Regions from separate parts of the Sediminitomix flava genome, predicted to be linked through region 3. Evidence: riboswitches for the same ligand, from Rfam matches in the RefSeq annotation. Region 3 holds a riboswitch; each other region holds the start of a gene.
What was found. Region 3 has a riboswitch for S-adenosylmethionine ahead of BC781_RS18365 (hypothetical protein). Riboswitches for the same ligand answer to the same signal wherever they lie in the genome.
Positions count from the first base shown of each region.

Region 1: it holds a riboswitch for S-adenosylmethionine, as region 3 does, so the genes downstream of both, BC781_RS07650 (O-acetylhomoserine aminocarboxypropyltransferase/cysteine synthase family protein) here and BC781_RS18365 (hypothetical protein) in region 3, are expected to answer to the same signal.
Region 2: it holds a riboswitch for S-adenosylmethionine, as region 3 does, so the genes downstream of both, metH (methionine synthase) here and BC781_RS18365 (hypothetical protein) in region 3, are expected to answer to the same signal.
Region 4: it holds a riboswitch for S-adenosylmethionine, as region 3 does, so the genes downstream of both, metK (methionine adenosyltransferase) here and BC781_RS18365 (hypothetical protein) in region 3, are expected to answer to the same signal.

Region 1 covers NZ_QGDO01000002.1:76,636-82,088, forward strand. The annotation lists gene BC781_RS07640 (homoserine dehydrogenase) at 1-514, opposite strand, end outside; gene metX (homoserine O-acetyltransferase MetX) at 498-1,550, opposite strand; gene BC781_RS07650 (O-acetylhomoserine aminocarboxypropyltransferase/cysteine synthase family protein) at 1,602-2,927, opposite strand; SAM riboswitch class I at 3,215-3,335, opposite strand; gene dacB (D-alanyl-D-alanine carboxypeptidase/D-alanyl-D-alanine endopeptidase) at 3,521-5,002, opposite strand; gene BC781_RS07660 (DcaP family trimeric outer membrane transporter) at 5,070-5,453, shown strand, end outside.
Region 2 covers NZ_QGDO01000007.1:270,343-275,795, forward strand. The annotation lists gene metH (methionine synthase) at 1-2,243, opposite strand, end outside; SAM riboswitch class I at 2,418-2,527, opposite strand; gene BC781_RS21640 (peptidase associated/transthyretin-like domain-containing protein) at 2,593-3,174, opposite strand; gene BC781_RS21645 (formyltransferase family protein) at 3,398-4,276, opposite strand; gene BC781_RS21650 (hypothetical protein) at 4,540-4,800, shown strand; gene BC781_RS21655 (M48 family metalloprotease) at 4,858-5,453, opposite strand, start outside.
Region 3 covers NZ_QGDO01000005.1:222,230-227,682, reverse strand. The annotation lists gene BC781_RS18380 (hypothetical protein) at 1-298, opposite strand, end outside; gene BC781_RS18375 (M23/M56 family metallopeptidase) at 501-1,811, opposite strand; gene BC781_RS18370 (BlaI/MecI/CopY family transcriptional regulator) at 1,808-2,188, opposite strand; SAM-I-IV-variant riboswitch at 2,390-2,482, shown strand; gene BC781_RS18365 (hypothetical protein) at 2,529-2,792, shown strand; gene BC781_RS18360 (DNA-3-methyladenine glycosylase I) at 2,856-3,413, opposite strand; gene BC781_RS18355 (SDR family NAD(P)-dependent oxidoreductase) at 3,488-4,327, opposite strand; gene BC781_RS18350 (hypothetical protein) at 4,415-4,675, opposite strand; gene BC781_RS18345 (alanine/glycine:cation symporter family protein) at 4,709-5,453, opposite strand, start outside.
Region 4 covers NZ_QGDO01000002.1:1,219,686-1,225,138, forward strand. The annotation lists gene BC781_RS12020 (inositol monophosphatase family protein) at 1-478, opposite strand, end outside; gene BC781_RS12025 (BLUF domain-containing protein) at 586-1,026, opposite strand; gene BC781_RS12030 (carbonic anhydrase family protein) at 1,139-1,891, opposite strand; SAM riboswitch class I at 2,055-2,164, shown strand; gene metK (methionine adenosyltransferase) at 2,396-3,673, shown strand; gene BC781_RS12040 (tetratricopeptide repeat protein) at 3,768-4,640, shown strand; gene BC781_RS12045 (M48 family metallopeptidase) at 4,705-5,453, opposite strand, start outside.

The DNA.
Region 1 (5,453 bases), on a different contig from region 3:
ACACATCTTGGTACTCCAATCCTTCATTAAACATCTTTGATAAGATGAAATTAGAGGAACCATTAAAAATACCTCTTACACTATAAAGAAGCTCATTATCATAATACTCCTCCAGTGTACGGATGATTGGAATACTTGCACAAGCTGAAGCTTCATATAGAAGAGAAGTATCATATTCTTTTTGAAGGCTGACTAACTCTTCCAAGTTTTCTGCGATCATCTTTTTATTCGCACTTACTACATTTTTCCCATTCTTAAGGGCATTCGTTACAATGTCGTAAGCTTGATCAACATCATCAATCAACTCTGTAATAAGGTTGATTTCAGGGTTTTTGAGTACCTCATCTTTATCAAATGAGAAATATTTTGAAGGTAAAGGACGTTCTTTGTCTTTATTCTTTACCACAATTTTACTGATGTCGGCACGGAAGTTCTTACTGTTATTTAATACATCATAAAGTCCTTGCCCTACGCATCCAAAACCAAAAAGTCCTATTTTAACATCCCGTGTCATAAATCAATTTCTTTCTATTCTTTTGTTTAAAGAAGGCATCGATCGCCTTTGCTAGTTTATTAAATTCGACCAAGAAGCCATCGTGCCCATAAGTGGAATTGATTTCTTCATAGGTTACATTTTCGACATATCTTGCGATAAATCGTTGCTCGGAAACTGGGAATAATACATCTGTATTTACCCCTATTACTTGCGTATATGATTTGATAAGTTTCAATGCTTCTTTCAATCCTCCTCTGTTTCTTCCTAAGTTATGACTATCCATTGCCTTAGAGAGAGTCCAGTAAGAATAGGCATTAAAACGTTTTGTCAATTTTTCTCCTTGATATTGCTGATAGCTAGAAGCTCTAAAGTTATTAACCTTATCTTCATCATCATCCATTTGTGTAGTTTCATAAGTCTCATAATTTCTATATGAAAGCATCGCAATTGAACGTGCGGCTATCAAGCCATTAATCCCTGCATCATCTCTTTCTTCTTTCCAAGTTGGGTCTGCATTAATGGCTATTCTTTGTGTTTCATTAAATGCAATTCCCCAAGGAGAATGTTTTGCATTTGAAGCTACGATGATCAGATTCTCAGCTAAAGTAGGGTGTTTTACTGCCCACTCTAAAGCTTGTTGTCCTCCTAAAGAACCACCTATTAAAGTATGAATCTTTGAAATCCCCAAATCTACTCTCAGGAGATCTAGCGCATTGACCATATCACGAATTGTGATACTTGGAAAAGAATGATAATAAGGTTTATTAGTTCTAGGATTTACTGAAAGTGGTCCTGTAGAACCGTAACAAGAACCCAACACATTTGCACAAATAATGAAATGTTCGTCTGGATTAAAGATTTTATTATCCCCAAACAAACCACTCCACCAGTCCATGACATCGGCATTTCCAGTTAAAGCATGACAAGCCCAAATAATATTTGAGCCATCTTCATTGATTTTACCTGCGGTTTGGTATTCCAATTGAAATTCAGGAAGTATTTCTCCCGACTCCAGTTCAAATTCCTGCTGATATGTAAAGACTTGTGTGTGCATAATTCTGTGTAAATGTTGAAAAGCAGTCCCGAAGGACTGCCTTGGTTTTGTTTAGACTGCTAGTTCTTCATTAGCAAATGCGGCTGCAAATGCTTTTTCAAAATCAGATTTGATATCTTCAATATGTTCAATACCTACAGATACTCTCAACAATGCTGGAGTTACACCTGCGGCAGCTTGTTCTTCTTCACTCAATTGTTGGTGAGTCGTTGAAGCCGGATGAATAATTAATGTTTTAGCATCCCCTACATTTGCCAAATGACTCACTAATTCCAAAGAGTTTACAAATGTCTTAGCTTCTTCTAACCCGCCTTTCAATTCAAAAGAAAGTACTGCACCAAATCCATTGGTTAAGTATTTCTTAGCCAACTCATGGTGAGGATTATCTTTCAATCCAGGGTAATTTACTTTAGCAACAATTCCTTTTTCATCCAACCACTCCGCTAACTTTAGCGCATTGCTCACATGTCTGTCCACTCTCAAAGAAAGAGTCTCTAAACCTTGTAATAGTTGGAATGAGTTGAAAGGACTAAGTGATGGTCCAAAATCTCTTAAGCCCTCTACTCTTGCACGGATTGCAAACGCAATGTTTCCAAAAGGACTTTCAGAACCGAAAGTCTCCCAAAAATTCAATCCATGATAGCCCTCTGAAGGTTCCGAGAATTGAGGGAATTTTCCATTTCCCCAATTATAATTTCCCCCATCTACGATTACACCGCCAATCGAGGTTCCATGGCCACCAATCCACTTGGTAGCAGAAGCAGTTACGATATTAGCGCCGTGTTGTAGCGGCTTGAATAAATAACCTCCTGCACCAAAAGTATTATCCACAACTAATGGAATATCATGCTTTTTGGCTATCGCTGCTATTTTTTCAAAATCTGGAATATTGAAACCTGGGTTCCCGATGGTTTCAAGGTAAATTGCTTTTGTCTTTTCATTAATTGCTTCATCAAAAGCTTGAGGTTGATCACCATCAACAAAGTTGACTTCAATTCCTAAACGTTGAAAAGCAATTTTGAATTGATTGTAAGTTCCGCCATAGAGGTAAGTCGAGCTAACGATATTATCACCTGCTTGGCATAAGTTATTTAATGCAATGAACTGGGCAGCTTGTCCTGAAGCGACAGCTACAGCAGCTACGCCACCTTCTAGGGCAGCAATTCTTTTTTCAAAAACATCCGTAGTTGGGTTCATGATACGAGTATAGATATTCCCGAATTCCTTCAGTGCAAATAAGTTAGCACCATGGTCGGCATCCTTAAACCCGTATGAAGTCGTCTGATAAATAGGCACAGCTCTTGATCCTGTAGTAGGGTCTATATCTTGACCTGCGTGTACTTGTAAAGTATCGAAATGTAAACTTGCATTTGACATAGTAGTAATGATTTTGAAGGTGTTAAATAAGAAAATAGGTTGACACAGATGTGTCGAGAATTCCCAGATACAGATATGCCGATGTGATATACAGCAAATTGTATATGATTATTCTAGCTATTAATCGAATAGAATAGGGAATTTTAGAAAGGGTATGTATGTGACTAGCACATTCGCATTCGCAAGCGCATTCGGTACTTTGTAGAAATAAAAATTGTACCTATCAGATGATGATGTGATCCCGCAAGAACGGAAGTTTTTGTTGTAGTTGTTTTCATTATTGTTTCGATTTATATATCCTAAAACTTGATTTAGGCAAGGATTTAGCACCTTATCGTTTCTTCACTTTGGAAGGACAGGTTGCTAGAGGGTCATTGAGCCTTGTCTCTCGCCTCTTCCCTATAAACCCAGACACTAAAAAAGTGCGGTTGATCGAGAATTGATACCTCAAAACAACGGCACTTTTTTTTAGTATCCAAATAATCATTCGATTTTTTTCAAATAATCTAAATAAATCACTGAAAACATTTAAACATTTTCAATTCCATCAACTATTTAAAAAGCAAAATCAAACAAACTGAAAATCAACAACTTTAGTCAACCAAAGAAACTTGAACTAATTGATCAAAGAATTTTTCGATGAGAGGACGAATAGTTTTAGAATCGTCATAATTATTTATGATAATAGCAAAAGCAAACTCTTCCGAATCCATATTTTCAGCATAACCAGAATAAGCTAAAACGCGCTTCATACTTCCACTCTTTGCATGGATTTTTCCATTTGCAATAGAAGACCTACACATGTATTTCACCGTCCCTGACTTCCCTACAATCGGGATTGATTTTTTGAATGAATTAAAGACATTCGTACGGGTCATTTTAGATAACATCAAAGTCATTTGACGACTAGTAACACTGTTAAATCTTGATAGACCACTACCATCCTCCATATTAAATCCTGACATTGGCAAACCTCGATTCTCCCATTCATTACGAATCCTTTCAATCCCTTTTTCAGTACTCCCCTTTACTCCAAGTTTTTGATGAGAAATTGCTTTAGCCAGACATTCAGCATACAAATTATTACTCTTATGGTTGACCTCTGTAATCAAATTTGACAATGTCTCTGATTGAATTACACTTATAAGATTAAGATTCTTCTCTTCAAGATTAGATACTAATGTTTCTCCTTGAATTTCAACCCCTAAACCTTTCATATAATCCACCATAGAATGAGTTGTCTGAAGACTTGGAAAAGGTAATGCACCCTTGATTTTAAAACGATTTCGATGGGGAGGAATTGACCCTCTTATAAACCTTTGATTACTTCGAGGGCTTCCAAAAATATAAGCCTGATCACCAGAACCTTTTGCGCCAGATACAACTTCATTATTGAAATTAACTAGAGAACTTAAGTCAGGAGAAGAGCCTAAAAATTTAGTTTCCTTTCCTTCTTCAAAGCTTTGAAAATAAAGCTCATACTTATTCTGATTTATATTCAAACTTGAAATTGGTGCAGCATAATAATTTCCAATATCTTCCCAAATCCATCCTCTAGGAATAAGCTGAGAATCAAAAGCGGCATCAACTCCAATCACATTTCCAGTAATTCGATTAAGAGGTTTCTCTAATTTTATTTTAGAAAAATCATCAGTGGTAAGTGATGGGTCGCCCGAACCGATTAAATACAAATCCCCATTTAGAACGCCATCACGCCAAGTTCCTGAGTACTTCAGTTGAGTTGAAAAAGTGAAATTTTCACCTAAAAGTAACAAGGCTGAAGAAGTTGTAAATAATTTCATTGTAGATGCTGGACAGAGTGTTTTATTCTCTTCATAACTAAAAACTTCTTCATTGTTTTCCGTCTTAATGACATGAATAGATACACTTGCATTAGATAATTGAGGGTGATTTAAGATCTTTTTGACACTTTCTGAGAAAGCACTTTTTGAAATACTTTGACTCCATCCACTTGAATAATAAAACACTGTAAGCCAAAAAAATAGGACAACTTTAATAAACCTCATTTCAATATGATTAGAATTGATTAAAATCTTACGTGAAACTCTTCTCATCAAAAATAAGAATTTTGATTTTTGACACTAGTCCGAATTAACTTAAGTACTAAGTAATCGGATATTTATGGCAAAACAATTACTCATACTCCTAATCATCTCATTAGGTAGCTTACAGATAAGCTATGCTCAAATAGAAGATGAAGTCACCCAAGAAGAAACTGATCAAGCTGTTGACTCTCTTGAGTTTGAAGGACCTTACCAAAAAACGCACCCTCAAAGTATAAATGCAGAATCTACTGTTTTAAGACTTCAAAAAGGGAATTACAGATTCGGATTAGGTGGTTATGCCAGAATACAACCTATTTACGATTTCGAAGGCTCACAACAAAATGACAACTTTGTAGTCATTGATATTCCTGTTGAACAAAAAGCAAAGGAAGATCGATTTGGGATTTTATCTAATGCATCTCGTCTTGCTTTTGAAGTACTAGGAAAAGGAAAAGTCTCT
Region 2 (5,453 bases), on a different contig from region 3:
TCAATAAATGGAATCAAGTAGGCTACAGCTTTCTTCATTACACGAGCCGATTTAACAACTTGTGGCAAGAACATCTTTCCTTCTCCGAAAAGATCACCTACGATATTCATTCCATCCATCAGAGGGCCTTCAATTACTTGAAGTGGGCGATCAAACTTCTGCCTTGCTTCTTCAGTATCCTCATCTATAAAGTCTACAATACCTTTTACTAGCGCATGAGAAAGACGCTTTTCTACAGGAGCTTCACGCCAAGAAAGATCAACTTCTTTTTTCTTACCATCCCCTTTTACAGTTTCAGCAAGTTCAACAAGTCTTTCTGTCGCATCATCTCTTCTATTGAGTAATACGTCCTCTACGCGTTCTAGTAGTTCTTTAGGAATCTCTTCATAGACCTCAATCATACCAGCGTTTACAATACCCATATCCAAACCTGCTTTAATTGCATGATAAAGGAATGCTGAGTGCATTGCTTCACGAACTACATTGTTACCTCTAAAAGAGAAAGAGACATTACTGATACCTCCACTCACTTTCGCATGAGGAAGATTCTGTTTGATCCAACGTGTAGCCTCAATAAAATCAACACCGTAATTATTGTGCTCATCAATACCTGTAGCAACAGTAAGTACGTTAGGGTCAAAAATGATGTCTTGTGGAGGGAAATTAACTTTCTCTACTAATATATCATATGATCTCTTACAGATTTCAATTCTTCTTTGATAACTATCCGCTTGCCCTGTTTCATCAAATGCCATGACTACTACAGCTGCTCCATATTTCTTTACCAGTTCTGCCTTTTTAATAAACTCTTCTTCTCCCTCTTTCAAAGAAATTGAGTTTACAACCCCTTTACCTTGTACACACTTCAGACCAGCTTCAATTACTGACCATTTTGAAGAGTCAATCATAATTGGTAAACGAGCAATATCTGGTTCAGATGCAATGAGGTTTAGGAATCGGGTCATGGCTTCCTCAGAATCCAACATCCCTTCATCCATATTTACATCAATCATTTGTGCACCACCTTCTACTTGGCTACGAGCAACCTCCAAAGCTTCATCGTACTTATCTTCTTTGATAAGTCTTTTAAACTTCAACGAACCAGTAACATTTGTACGCTCACCAATGTTAGCAAACATACTATCTTCTTTGATAGAAATAGGTTCTAGTCCAGATAGGTGAAGTACTGCATCTTCTTCAGGAATTTGTCTTGTTTCATGAGGACTAACTACTTCAGCAATTTTCTGAATGTGATCTGGTGTAGTACCACAACATCCACCAATAATATTTACTAGACCATTACTAGCAAAGCCTTCAATAATTTCTGCCATCTCCTCTCCTGTTTGATCGTATTGACCAAATTCGTTTGGAAGACCTGCATTTGGGTGTGCTGAGATTAGACAATTAGAGACTCTTGAAAGTTCTTGAACATAAGGCCTGAGAAGATCTGCACCTAAAGCACAGTTCAAACCTACACTAAACAAGTTTGCGTGTGAAATGGAATGCCAAAATGCTTCTGCAACCTGTCCAGAAAGCGTACGACCACTCGCGTCAGTAATAGTACCAGAAACCATTACAGGAAGTCTTTTACCATAGCTTAGATTTGGAAATTCATCAGTGATTTCAACATTACCTTTTTCTTGATCATCAAAATACTTTTCGATCGCAAATAAAGCCGCCTTACAGTTTAGCGTATCAAAAACCGTTTCGACTAGAAGTAGATCACAACCACCTTCTACTAATCCTTTGGTCTGTAAATAGTATGCATCTACAAGTTGATCGAAAGTAACGGCACGATAACCCGGATCATTCACATCTGGGGAAATGGAAGCTGTTCTGTTTGTAGGTCCCATAGAACCTGCCACATATTTAGGCTTAGAAGGATCTTCCGCTGTTAATTCATCAGCTACTTCTTTGGCTATTCTTGCAGATTCATAGTTAAGTTCATAAACTATATGTTCAAGCTTATAATCTTCCATGGCTATTGTTGTACCACTAAAGGTATTGGTTTCAACAATATCTGCCCCTGCCAAGAAATACTGTCTATGGATATCCTTAATAATATCTGGACGAGTAATAGACAATAAATCGTTGTTGCCTTTAAGGTCAGATGGATGATCAGTAAATCTATCTCCTCTAAAATCTTTTTCTTCTAATTTATGGCGTTGGATCATAGTACCCATTGCACCATCCAAAATTAGAATACGTTCTTTCGCTAAGTCTTTGATGTCTTTTTTCTCCATGCTTGCAGTCAATTCATATTTTGACACACTAATTATACAGACGCATGTGAAAACAAACAATAGAAAATTCTTGATTGATTACTAGCAACTTACATATACTTTGTAAGTAGTTTTTGGTCATAAAAAAAAGGGCAAGAAAGCCCTATTTAATCAAAATAAATCTATGATTGCTTTCACCTATCTTCCTCAGACACCTCTGAGCCGGGAATTGGCACCAAGCATGTAAAGCTTCTTGGTTGCCAAGGCATCATTGAGCCCGGTCTCTCCACCTTTCAGGATAAGTGGTACAAAGATATGTAATCAATCTTATTATTAAAATTTTATTATTGAGAAATGTAATTTCACTTAATTAATTTCTCCAATTTTGTCCTTCTCCCACAGGTTCTTTCTGTATATTCATCCAAATTCGATATTGTTCTTGTGGATCTTGGTAATTAGAACGATATGACATTACAATTTGTGGGTTACTAAATGGCTTAAAGTTATTTTTTAATTCCATTGCCCATCTTTGATTTTCGGTTTGCATATTTTTCAATGCTAAGAAAGTTGCTTTAAACTCTTCTTTGGTTTCTGGAAATGGAAAAATATCAACTTCATCCAAGTAAACTGTCATTTCGGATAAAGGTACTTTAATGAATAAATGATCCTTACCTTCAAACTCAGGTAAAGCCACCTTTACTGTTTTATATCCTTGAAAACTCACTTGAATACTATCTACAGGTTTGATCAGCATTTCTGCTCTACCATCTCCTTTCGTAATAGCTCCTGTTCTTCCTGCCAACACATGCGCTCTGTTCAACGGACGCCCTGTTTCTTTTTCGTAAACAATTACTGTTAATTTATCAGTCTTAGCTTGGTCTTGAGCAAAAGATGGGAAATAAAAGAATAGTCCTACTATGACTAAGGTTATATAATTGATGTTTCTTCTCATAAAAATCTGATTCTATATTGAAGTAATTTGCTAGTAAAATATCATTATCGGAATAAATTTAACAGTATTACTGTTTGTTGACTTTAAAAGTCATAAATTCTCTTAATGGGTTAAAACATAAGTGAATAACCTAATCAAGTAAGGTTTTGTTTTTACAGCTATAAAAAAAACAAAAAAAGGCCATAAGATTTAACTTATAGCCTTTTATACTTTAATAGAAAATCTAAGCGTATGACTCTTCTATTGTATGTACCTTTTGATTGGGTGTGAATCTAGTATATTGTCTTACTTCAGTCCAATTTGTGTATTCTAAACCTTTTTCTTTCAATCTATCAAGAGTTTGAATAGATGGCCATGACATATATGGATATTTAGGCTCTTTGAATTGTGGTATTGGAATAATTGCTTCTTTATTATCAAGCTTGTGGAAATACTCATTAAACTGTTTCATCGCAACATGCATAAAGTTATACATGATAGTTAAATGAGAATCTTTCTTTCCTCTTTTTATTGGAGTCTGAATTAAAATGTCACCACAATCAATGTCAGCTGTAAGCTCATGTAGTGTTGATCCATAAACTTCTTCATCAGATTCCATTAGGTGTACAAATGGTTCTACTCCTCTAAAGTCAGGAAGAAGTGATGGATGAATATTGACAATTGATACTTTAGGCATATTGATAAAATCTTTTTTCAAGATTTGATCTAAGCCACAAGAAAGGAAAACATCTGTTTCAAGATTTTTCAACTCATCAATAGTTTCTTTCTTATTAAAGTTGTCTGATTCAATGATTTTGAATCCATACATTTTAGAAAGCTCTTGAACGGAGTATAGTTTATCTTCTTCTTTTCTGAATATATTTAAGATTGATGCAGCCAAAGGAATAAAAGCCGCTAAACCTAAATAATAAAAAATGAAGGAAGAATTAAATCGTTTAAACATGAATCTCAATCCCTTCAAATCGTTGATAGTAACTCCATCAATTTTCATGTCTTTTTTTGAAAAAACAACTGCTTTTATAGGCAATTTATATTTTCTCAACATTAAGTTCAAAGCTAACACCGCCACATAAGATGGTGAGCACCCGTATACAATGTTCATAAAAAAATTAGAATAGTGATATGTAAATGATGCCCGAATATAGCAATGTTGGTATTTAAATAATAAAATAATACAATTATTTAATGTTAAGTGAATGATTTTTCATTAATGAAATAAATTGTATTAAATCTACAATTCTTACAAAATCAAAATATTTTAAAGTATGTAAACCTGTATATGAGTAAGATACGCCGCTGTTTGTTTACAAATAGGTTAAAAGAAAGTAGTATCTAGCATAATTATGAAATAACCTATTCTGAGATATGTATAGAAACCTAATTACTGCTGCACTTATTGCTAATATCCTATCGATTGAAAAAGAGTTAATTCTTAATTCGCCTCAGCAAATCATAAAATCAGAAGAAGCTATTCAGTATTCATTTTCAAGAATAGAACTTGAAACCATAATTTTAGAAATTGAGGATGAATATCATCTCAACCTAATTGACCTTAATAGGGACCGAGTGTCTAATTTGAATGACCTATTTTATATCTTAAACCAATCTGAAGAAGTTACCCCATAAAAAAAGCCTTTCAAATATCTAAATCTGAAAGGCTTTTCGTATTGCATATGTCTTACCTTAAGGAAGCATATTCTTAAACTGTTGATATGTTGTTATTCCTCCTTCAGTTCTTTCACACCCTTGTGCATCAGCTTGACTTCTGATATCTGAAATCCTACTGTCATTCGACGGGTGAGTACTTAAAAATGCAGGAGTTGAAGATTCAAAATTTGGATCACTTTCCATTTTTTCAAAGAATCCAGCAGCACCGCCACAATCATATGAAGTAGATTTAAGGTACTTTACAGAAAACTCATCTGATTGAGCTTCTTGGTCTCTACCAAACTTCAAGGTAACAAGAGAAGTGGCAATCTGAGCAAGTTGTTGTTGATAGTCTGCTGAATTACCTAAGAGGATCTCAAGTAATATAGAGATACCGTATTGTCTTTGCATTGCCTTAGAAGAATGTCTTTTTTCAGCATGGGCAATTTCATGTCCAATAACCCCTGCCAAATGATCTTCATGGTCTAAGTATTGAATCAAACCTTTATGTACATAAATATAACCACCTGGGGTTGCAAATGCATTCAATACATCGTTGTCTATGATTTTAATCTGATCATAAGCAAAAGTATCCTTGTACTTAATTTCGGGTGAAGCTAAAATATCATCAA
Region 3 (5,453 bases):
GTTTACGATCTAGCACCCATTTTCCAGCGAGGTAATCATGATTGTTATTTTTCCATCCCATTTTCTTGTCGATGGAAAAATTTAATTCATTCCCTATCTCAATCGGGAAATCATCCATTTTTTTGGCTTTACCCAACTTCTTTCTGCTCACGTCAGTTACAGTCCACTTCTTTTTACTGAGAATACTCTCTTTTTTTAGTTGTGACTTACTTTGAGCAAATGACTCATTAATAAACAGGCTACTTAAACCGAAAATGGTTAAAAGAATAATGGTTTGTAGTTTTATATTTTTGATCATGTAGGGATATTTAGGTCTATCATCTAATCACTTTAAAAGACGTAAGGGAAGGCTAAAGAGTGGGAATTGATTTATTAATAAAATCTAATTTGGACATTAAAAAAAGCTAAAAGCACGAATGCTTTTAGCTTCTCTAATCGAATTATGTGGTTTAATTCACTCAAAATCTGAATACTACGAAAAGGTATTTCAGAGTTATAAATTATTTCTCTTTTGACTCATTATTTAATACAAAGTAATCTACAGGATCAACTTGTTCTCCTGCTTTTATCACCTCATAATGCAAATGTGGACCAGTTGAATTTCCTGAAGAACCTACAAAGCCAATCACATCTCCTTTAGAAACGTAATCTCCTACCTCTACATTAAAGCCTGAAAGCTGACTATATGAAGTCTTATAAGTTTGATCGTGACCGATAATAATCTGACGACCATGTCCAATACCTTTCCCTTTAAACTCTTTTAATATAACTCTCCCATTTGCTGTAGCTACAACTGGAGTTCCAATTTTCGCCCTAAAATCAATACCCTTGTGCATTAGTTTTTTCTTTGAAATAGGATGAAAACGCATACCAAAATGAGAAGATACTTCTACCTTTTCCATTTTTAATGGGACGATACTTGGTTCATTATCAAAGCTTGAATTCTCTATAGAAATAGCTTGAATAAGTATACCTAGTAAAGGAATAAAAAGTAGATAGCTAAATTGTTTTAGTCTTGAGCTTTTATTATTCTGAATCATTTGTACTCGCTTTTTAAGTTTGCTTCCAAAGTTTTTACTGAGTAATAAATGTTTATTCTCTACCTGTGAAAGCATTAATTTTAAATAATTAACCTCCGACTCATTTCTTGAAAGCACCTTTTGATCTGCTAAATATTCATGAAGAATGTTGAAAGAATTTTTAAGGACAAAAGCAAAAGGGTTACACCAAAACAAAATGGTATAACATTCTAGTAAGATGCTATCAAAAGAGTGGAGCTGTCGGACATGAGCTTGTTCATGTGTAATAATAGACTTAATACCATCTATTGACTTATAATTGGACGGTAAAAAAATCCAATGAAAGAAAGAGAAAGGGGCAGAAGGGTGATTTGTTAAATAAAAGGTATTTCCTTTAATTTCTGTCTTTAAAGCTGAACTTCTGATCGAAATCAACTGTCTAAATTGAATTATAAACCTTATTAAAAACAATATCACACCAAATATATAGATGACAAATAGCAGTGTACTCCATTCAAACGACATTGCTTGTGACACTTCTAATACATCTATATTTTGAGAATTTTCGATTTTCTCAAAATCTTCTATCCATAATGTATATTTCTTTAAATTATCTTCAATAGGAATATCAAAAGATACTAGTGGTCCAAGAATTGAACTTATCAGAATCAAATAAAGAATCCCTCTATTTAACTGATGGAAAGTAGCCTTCTGGAAGAGTACACGAAAAAATAGATATGGTATGGTCATCAATACACTCGACTTCCATAGAAAGTGTAAAAACTCGATCATTTTGTTTTTTTCTTTTGATCTATTTTATCTTCAACCATTCTTTTAATTTCCTCAAGTTCAGAAATACTTAAATCTTCACTCTCTGTAAAAAAAGAAGCAAAACCCGATAAAGAACCATTAAAAAATGACTTGACTATTCCTTTGAAATGTGATCCAAAATATTCCTTTTTCGACACCAAAGGATAATATTCATTTACCTTACCGTAAGTATTAAATCCCAAGAAACCTTTTTTAGTCAACACACGAATCACAGTTGAGATAGTCGTATATGCTGGTTTAGGCTCTGGAAATTGGGCTACAATATCTTTTAGATATGCTTTTTCAAGCTTCCATACATATTGCATAATTTGTTCTTCTGCCTTTGTCAATTCTTTCATGACTGCAATATAATTACTTTTGTAGTTATAAAACTATTTTTATAGTCATAAAAGATTAAAAAAATATTTGTTATTGTTTTTCAGATTCTAAAACAAAAGATTCTATTCTCCGTTTTAAAAGGATATCTCAATAAATTTCAGTCTAACAATTAAACTTTATTAACTTTTATTTGATAAAGAAGATCTAAAGCTTCAAATTTGCAATAGCATCAAGAATCTTTAAAGATACCAACCGAGCAAAAGAGCCACGGTGGTTGAAGGATGTGGTCAGTATAGACAAAAAAATGTACTCCCTTCACTTGAGGCCATTTCATTGTTTCACTTTTTAAATCAAAACAACATGGCACTTGATATAATCGAAAGAAAAACCGTAGAATTTAAAGAGAAGTTTTCCACAGAAAGCGCTCAAAAATTAGTTGATCGATTCAATTACTTAGTAGCAGATAAAGGATGGAATATAATAAAACAAGCATATATCCATACACTACAAAGTGAAATTATAAGTCGTGATCTAATTAAAGATCCAGAAGAAAAACAAATTATTGCCCACTCTATATATCATCCAATTGAATTGAGTGATGGGCATATTCAACTTGTTAGATAATAAAAAAGAGTCCTTTTAATGAATAATTTAAAGGACTCTGTTATTTAATTCCTAGATCATCATTTATTCAGACGCCCACTTAGGGTTTAATTTCAATATTTCATGATATACAGGACAATCTTTATCGTGAGCTCCTTTTAAATATCCTGTACTCATCAGAAATTCATTAGTAATCTCACCTCCTGTAAACTTGAATGTCTTTTTAAATAATTTCACCCACTCTTCTTTTGTCTTTGGGTGATTCAAGTCTAGCCAATTTTTAAATGAACCATGTTCTTTTTGTAATCCCAAAATCACATTTGCATTATGAATAGCTGCATTGACTTTTAGTTTATTCCTAATTATTCCCTTATCAGATAGAAGCCTTTCTCTATCTCCTTCTGAGTAATTTGCTACAACTTCAATCTCATATTGATCATAAGCCTCATAGAAATTCTCTTTTTTATTCAAAATTGTTGTCCAAGAGAGTCCTGCTTGATTTATCTCTAAAATCAATCTACCAAACAACTCATTATCCGATTCTAAAGGAAATCCATACTCATGATCATGGTAAAATCTATTTACATCATCTTCTTTCATCAAAGCTACAGCTTGACAATATGATTTTGGCTTTGGCTCCATCTTCTAGTATTATTATATTTTATTCTAATAAAATTATAAAATAAATAGACAATTACTAGAATTATGCAAAGGATTTAATGTAGATGATCTGAAGTGTTTTCAAAGATGTTCTGATGTTCCGTCATTTTACCCATTATAGACTTCATCACTCGAACTCTCGCCCAACGCGGTAAAAAATCAAGAGAGTAAATGAGCAGTTTTGTGAGTAAACCAGGAAGTACAGTACTTTTTCTACCTAAAGCTTTGAGTATAGGAACTCCAATCATACTCGTGGAAAGTGCCATATTCATTTTCATATCTGCTCGTTCTGAGAATGGTGTTTTAACGGGCCCAGGTGCAGCTGCTAAAACGTCCACATTATGGTCTTTCATTTCATAAGATAATCCTTCAGCTAATGATTGAACATATGCTTTACTTGCAGCATAATTTGAAGCTAAAGGAACTCCTTGAAAGCTTACCAAAGAACTTAATAATATAATTCCCCCTCTCCTTTCTTCAGCAAATCTTTTGGCGAAGTGATAATTAAGCTTTAAGACTGCAGCACAGTTTACTTGAAGCATATTTAATTCCTTTTTAAGGTCTGAGTGAATCAACTTCCCAGAAGTACCAAAACCAGCAGATTGAATAAGTAAACCAACCTCAAGCCCTTCACAAGCTGCTAAAATAGCATCTATACTAAACTCCTCTGACACATCTTTAGCCACAATCTTGACTTCTGTATTATATTTTTTCATTAGGCCATTAGCCAATATTTCAAGTTTATCGAAATACCTAGAATTCAAGACTAAATTGAAACCTGCACTGGCTAAAAGATTACTTAGTTCAAGACCAATTCCAGATGATGCGCCAGTAACTACGGCCCATTTTCCATATTTATTTAATAATCTATTTTTTTCTTTAGTAGAAAGTTTCATGGTTAGAATGAGTTGATAATTGGGGTTAAGAAAAAATAGACATAAAAAATAGCCTTTCCTCATAATTTGAAGAAAGGCTATAAAATTTTAAATGGTAATCGTAAAAGAAATTCGATTTCCCATATCGTAGGATGAAACTATCTTAAAATCCTTCTTTTGGTACTTATCTAAAATATCTTCTGCCAAATTCGGGTATTCTACTTTGGTCAAAAGTTCTTTCATTAGTCGATACTCAAAACTAAAGTCTCTCAATAAGAGCCCGAACTCTTTTTTATCTTCAAGACCTTCTTCAATATCATCTTCCCAAAACTCTAATACATAGCAGTTTTCCTGATCTTTGCTTACCATCTTATCATTATACAGTTTAGTATCGCCGCAAGATTAAGAAATATCAACGAGTTTTTCGTCCTCTTTCTCATATTTCTTGAAATAGGCTTTCGCTGCTTCAATAACAGTTTTAGAGAGTAGAATAGTTGAAATCATGGTTGGCCAAGCCATCACAGCATACATTCCATCAATCAAGTTGATCAAGACATCCAATGGGATCAATGCTGCAATAATTATAATCGCACAATAAAACCAATTGTAGTACTTCTGATATTTTGCTCCAAAAACAAAACCTGTACATTTTGTTCCGTAGTATGACATCGTAAATAATGTAGTCATAGAGAAAGTCACAACAGCAAATAAAAGAATATACTTTCCTACGTAAGGAATACCTGATTCAAATGCGAGAGCTGTAACTTCAATACCGTTTCCGCTTCCATCTTTCCAAACTCCCGTTATTAGAATCGCAAGAGCTGTCATTGTACAAACAATTACTGTGTCAATGATAGGTCCCAGCATTGCTATCAAGCCCTCACGAACAGGTTCACTTGTTTTGGCTGCACCATGCATCATTGGAGCCGTACCTAGTCCTGCTTCATTTGAAAATGCTGCTCGTCTTGCTCCAATAATTATAACTTGACCGATAGCTCCTCCAAGAACTGCTTCACCAGAAAAGGCATCAGAAAAAATCAATTCAAAACAAGGAATGATTTGCTCATAATTACTTAAGATGATATAAATAACACTAATTGAATAAACTAAAACCATTACAGGTACAAGCTTACCCGCTATATTTCCA
Region 4 (5,453 bases), on a different contig from region 3:
CAGTTGCAATTAATCCTCTACTCAATTCTGGTTCTGGAGAAGTTTTAATCTTATTTCCATTTAAATAAGCACCTCCACCTTTCCATGCATAGAATGATTCTTTTCGGTTAGGTTCATGAACAACGCCTAACAATAATTCTTCACCTTTCGCAAGTGCAATACTAATGGCAAAAGTTGGAATACCATGAATGAAATTGGTTGTACCATCCAGTGGGTCTATAATCCAATTATACCCACCTTCATTTCTAGTACCAGTTCCTTCTTCTGCTATAAAACCTGCTTCAGGTAAAAAATCAGATAATTTTTCAACAATCATTTTTTCAGAGGTTTTATCGACATAAGAAACCATATCATTTGTCCCTTTATATTCAATATCCTCGCGCTCAAAACGAGAGCGTTCAACCATGATAAACTGTCCTACCTCTTCACTAAGTTCGACTACTTTTTTACATAGCCCTTCAAGTTGAAAATCTCCCATAAAAAAATCTATTGCTTAAAATTAAGGTTTGTCCACTTTCCAATTAAGAACATATCATCTATGCGTAATAGATGTATTTTCTCAAGGACAAAATGTCGTCAATTTTCTTACCAAAAACTATTCATATCCAATGATTCATTCAAATAGAAGTTTTTCATGTACTCAAAGACAATATGGGAGTTTTGGTAGAAGACATCTTTGGAAGGCATATCTTCAATTCCATGCTCTTCTTTCAACATTTCAAACTCTTCTTCGGTAATGTTTGTCCCTGTCATTGACCAAGCAGAAAAGTTACGATCTTCTACATGCCCTTCCATTACCATTTTTACATGCCTGTGTCTTTCATCTGAAGAAATCTTGTTGTACAGCGCTTTCACTTGCTCTTCATCGCCTTCAAGTACCTGAAGAAAATACTCATCTGAACACAACAGCATTCCTGAGATTTTCTTGTCAGCATTGTTGGTTTGACTTTTTTTCAAGATTTCAAACAATTCATCATCTGATAGTTCTTCTGAACGAGTACTCGAATAACATAGATAGTAGATCATTTTTAAAACTGTTTAAGTGAATGATACTCCAATATCTATGATCTGCTTTTTTATTTTCAGTCAATTTCGAGCACTTTTTTACATAAGAATGATTTCAGTTTGAATACAAGAATCAATCAATTTCTCGATTGAAAACCTCTTGAATATGCCTCGCATTATCTCCTTCAATTTTATTAATTCGCTGTATCGTGTGAGGTGAGGCTTCAAAAATATGCTTAAAAATAATCCACTCAACTCGTTCGGTATGGGGCGGTGTGGTAAGTGAACCTCTATAATGAAAAAATGCAAAATCCTTACTTTTGTCAAGCCCTTTGGCAAGAGAACGAACATCTAGAGATTTAGCAGGCAATACAACTCTATCCCCTACTTTGTCTGGAATTCGTTCGATCAATTCTTTAAAGAAATTAGGATCTGTTCCTTCTTTAAAAAGCACAGCTAAAACTAAGTAATTTTTAGAACCATCCTTATTAGTATTTGAATGTACCAAATGCATTTCCATTGGATATGTCACACCATCTATCAAATGTTCTGACGGAGTATGAAAGTGAAGTTGGTCAAAATTGTACTCTATTCCATCAAAACTAAACGTACTTCCAGGTTCATATTCTACTTTTACCGTTTTGCCTTCATTGATAAGTTGGTGAGGTTTATCTGTGATATGTGTATAATTATAATAAATCGTATGTGTTGAATCGTCTTCTTCGGAGGTTACTATATTTATAGGTGATTGTAACTTCCCATGCCCTTTCTCTACAGAAAGGTAATGTGTTTGTTTGAGATGATTATCGGCAACAGTTTCGTCTTTGGGAGAATGTTTACAAGCTATAAAAAAGCTACATAGCAAAAAGAGAATGATACTTTTCATATGATTTTTAATACATAAACATCATTTTCTTCTTGAATAATTCAGACCTACATTCATCTAAATCACAATAGTTTATCCAATTCTGAAACTCTTCGTGAAAATCCTTTTATTGAATCTTTCTAAATAAAATTGGTGACACAATAGAATTTATATACCTTTGTATAGCTTATCAAGAAAGACCGAGGGACTGGGCCCGATGAAGTCTTAGCAACCCCCTTCCAAATAGGCAGGTGCTAATTCCCATTTCTGACAAGAGTCAGGAGAAGATAAGTTTCATCCTACCGATATGGACTCTTCTTTTTTGATAGCGTTTTGGATTGCACCGTGCACTATCATTTTCTGTATAAAATTTAGTGCTTTTCATTGGAATGTGATTTTTGATCTAAGAAAAATATAGGTTCTTGACCAAACAAATCTACATTGTAAGCTGTTTAGCATCGGAACAATAGTTCACGAGATATCCAGAATCTAAATAAAAGTTGATTTAAATTTAATAACTCAAGAATGGCATACCTATTCACATCTGAATCGGTGTCTGAAGGGCACCCTGATAAAGTTGCTGACCAAATCTCAGACTCAGTCTTAGACGCAATGTTGTCTCAAGACCCAGACTCTCGTGTTGCTTGTGAGACGCTCGTAACTACAGGGCTTGCAGTATTAGCTGGAGAAATCACAACAAAAGCATACGTAGAAATCCCTGATATTGTACGCGAGACAATTAATAATATAGGTTATAACAAAGATAATTATCAATTCTCTGGAGACTCTTGTGGTGTTCAAGTGGCACTGCACAGTCAATCACCTGATATTGCACAAGGTGTAAATGAAGGAGAAGGAGTTGATAAAGAGCAAGGAGCAGGAGATCAAGGGATGATGTTTGGTTATGCCACAAATGAGACTCCAGAATATTTGCCTACAGCTTTGGCATTCTCTCACCGTTTGGTAAAGGAATTGGCTAACATCCGTAAAAATGAATCTGATGTAATGCCATATCTTCGCCCTGATGCAAAAGCTCAAGTAACGATTGAGTATAATGAAGACGGTAAACCAAAGCGTGTTCATACAATTGTTGTTTCTACTCAACACGATGATTTTGCAGCAGAAGAAGAAATGTTAGCAAAAATTGCTGAGGATGTAAAAGAGCATGTTATTGCTAGAGTAATTCCTGCTGAATTATTAGACGGAGATACAATCTATCACATCAACCCTACAGGTAAATTTGTGATTGGTGGACCTCACGGTGATGCAGGTTTGACTGGTCGTAAAATTATTGTAGATACTTACGGTGGTAAAGGTGCTCACGGTGGCGGTGCATTTTCAGGAAAAGATCCTTCTAAAGTAGACCGTTCGGCTGCTTATGCTGCTCGTCACATCGCGAAAAACGTAGTTGCAGCAGGATTGGCAGACGAAGCGTTGGTACAAGTTGCTTATGCAATTGGTATCTCAAATCCAGTATCTTTGAATATCAATACTTATGGTACAGCTAAAGTAGGTCTTTCTGATGTAGAAATTGCGGCTAAACTTTCTCAAATTTTCGATATGCGTCCTAAAGCAATTATCGATCGTCTGGGATTGAAAAACCCTATCTATACTCCAACGGCAGCTTACGGGCACGTAGGTCGTTCTCCTTACACTGCTGAAGTAGAATTCAACACAGTTGATATCACTGAAGTTGATGGTGTTAAGACAGAAATCCGTAAGAAAGAACTTAAAGAAGTTGAGTTCTTCACTTGGGAAAAGACAGATTATGTAGGAAAAATTAAAGACGATTTTAGCCTTTAATCTTCCAAATCATATACATTTGAACCCCAATCTACTTGTTAGGTTGGGGTTTTTCACTTTTTCACCCTTTGGGTAAATGTAGAGATTGATATTTATGAAGAAGATTATCTTTTTTGTTACCAGCCTTTTATACTTCACCTTTCAAGCAAATGCTCAAGTTGCTTTAGATCAAAAAGTAAGTTCGTACACATGTGATTGCTTACGAAATTATGCTCCTGAAGAAATTGACGATGAGATAATGGAAAATTGTATTTCAGAAGCAATGAAAGCAGTAGCTCCAGAAATGACACAAGTGCAAATCAAAGCCCTTGAACAAGTCGATAATATGTGGGCACTTATTGAAAATGTAACCAAACAAGTTTCTGAAAATTGCTTGCAACAATCTTCTTCAAAAGATAAAGGAAATACCTATTATTATTCGGTATGGAAAAAGGCCAATAAATGGTATGAAAACGGAAAAACGTTCGAAGAAATACAAGACTATACCAATGCGATAAAAGCTTATGATAAAGCATTAATCATTGACCCTGAATTTGTATTGGCTTGGGATAATATGGGTTTTTGCTATAAGCAACTGAAGAATTACCCTGAAGCAATTAGAGCTTTCAAAAAATCATTAATTCTCTATCCTGAAGGTAAGTTTGCCCAAATTGAGCTTGCAGAAGCCTATCTTTTAACCAAAGAAAGTGATAAAGCCGTAGAAATTTACAATGGTTATAAGGAGCTATTTCCAGATGAAGCTTTTGGCTACTTATCTGCTGGAAATATCCGATTGGGAGAAGGAAATTACAGAGCTGCCACTGAAGATATCCTAATGGCACATAAAATCAACATCTTAACTGGAGCAAACAGTAAACAAAGTAAAAAGCTACTTTTACTAATGTATAAAAAGTATAAAGATGACGGTGCTGAAGATGAGCTTCTCGAAAAAGCCAAAGAAATGGGAATCGAGTTGAAAAAAGAATAAATCTGAACATCTTATTAAATAATAAAGCCCTCTATGAACTGGAGGGCTTTATTGTTTATGTTCTTTATTTCTTACTCAGAAAATCATCGACAAGGTCTTTAAACCCTTGCGCTTTTTCATCTACAAAATCATAGATATCTTCAGCTTTTACTGAGCTTCTTGCTTCAGTCGCCTCCTCTTCCTCTTGTTCAACATCAGATTCTACCTTTTTTGAAAAAGCTTCCTCTGTTTTTTCTTTTGCAAAGCTTGTTGCATCTTTAGCTCCTTTCAGAATCGAATCTGTGAACTTGAAGAAGTCATCAGCATAACCTTTCCCCGCCTTCTTTGTAGTTTCTGCAATTCTTTCATTGGCCAAATCCTTATAAAAACCTCTCAGAATTTGATCATATTCACCACCTTGAACCCACTTCAAAAGTTCATTCAAACGTGTTACGGCAAATGGATGCGTTGTTGCATATGACAAGACATTCATCAGTTTGTGGAAACTGTCTGAAATAGAATCTGAGCTTTCATATTCTTCAGCTTGCTTGATGAATTCTCCCAAATCCATTTCATGAATATTACGTCCCCCTGCCATCTTCATTTCCATGTTAATCACAACTTCAGGGTCTTGAACCGCAAGAAGACCTGCACGGTCACAACTCAATTCGCTTTTTCTATTCCATTCTTGTAATGCCAAAATAATTGGTTTGAGTGCAATTCCTGTAAGCATTGGTAAAGCACGATCAGTTACTTTTAGCAATAAAAATAAAAGCGTACGATAAAGCACATGCCCACTCAAAATATGCCCAAGCTCATGACCAATAATGGCCA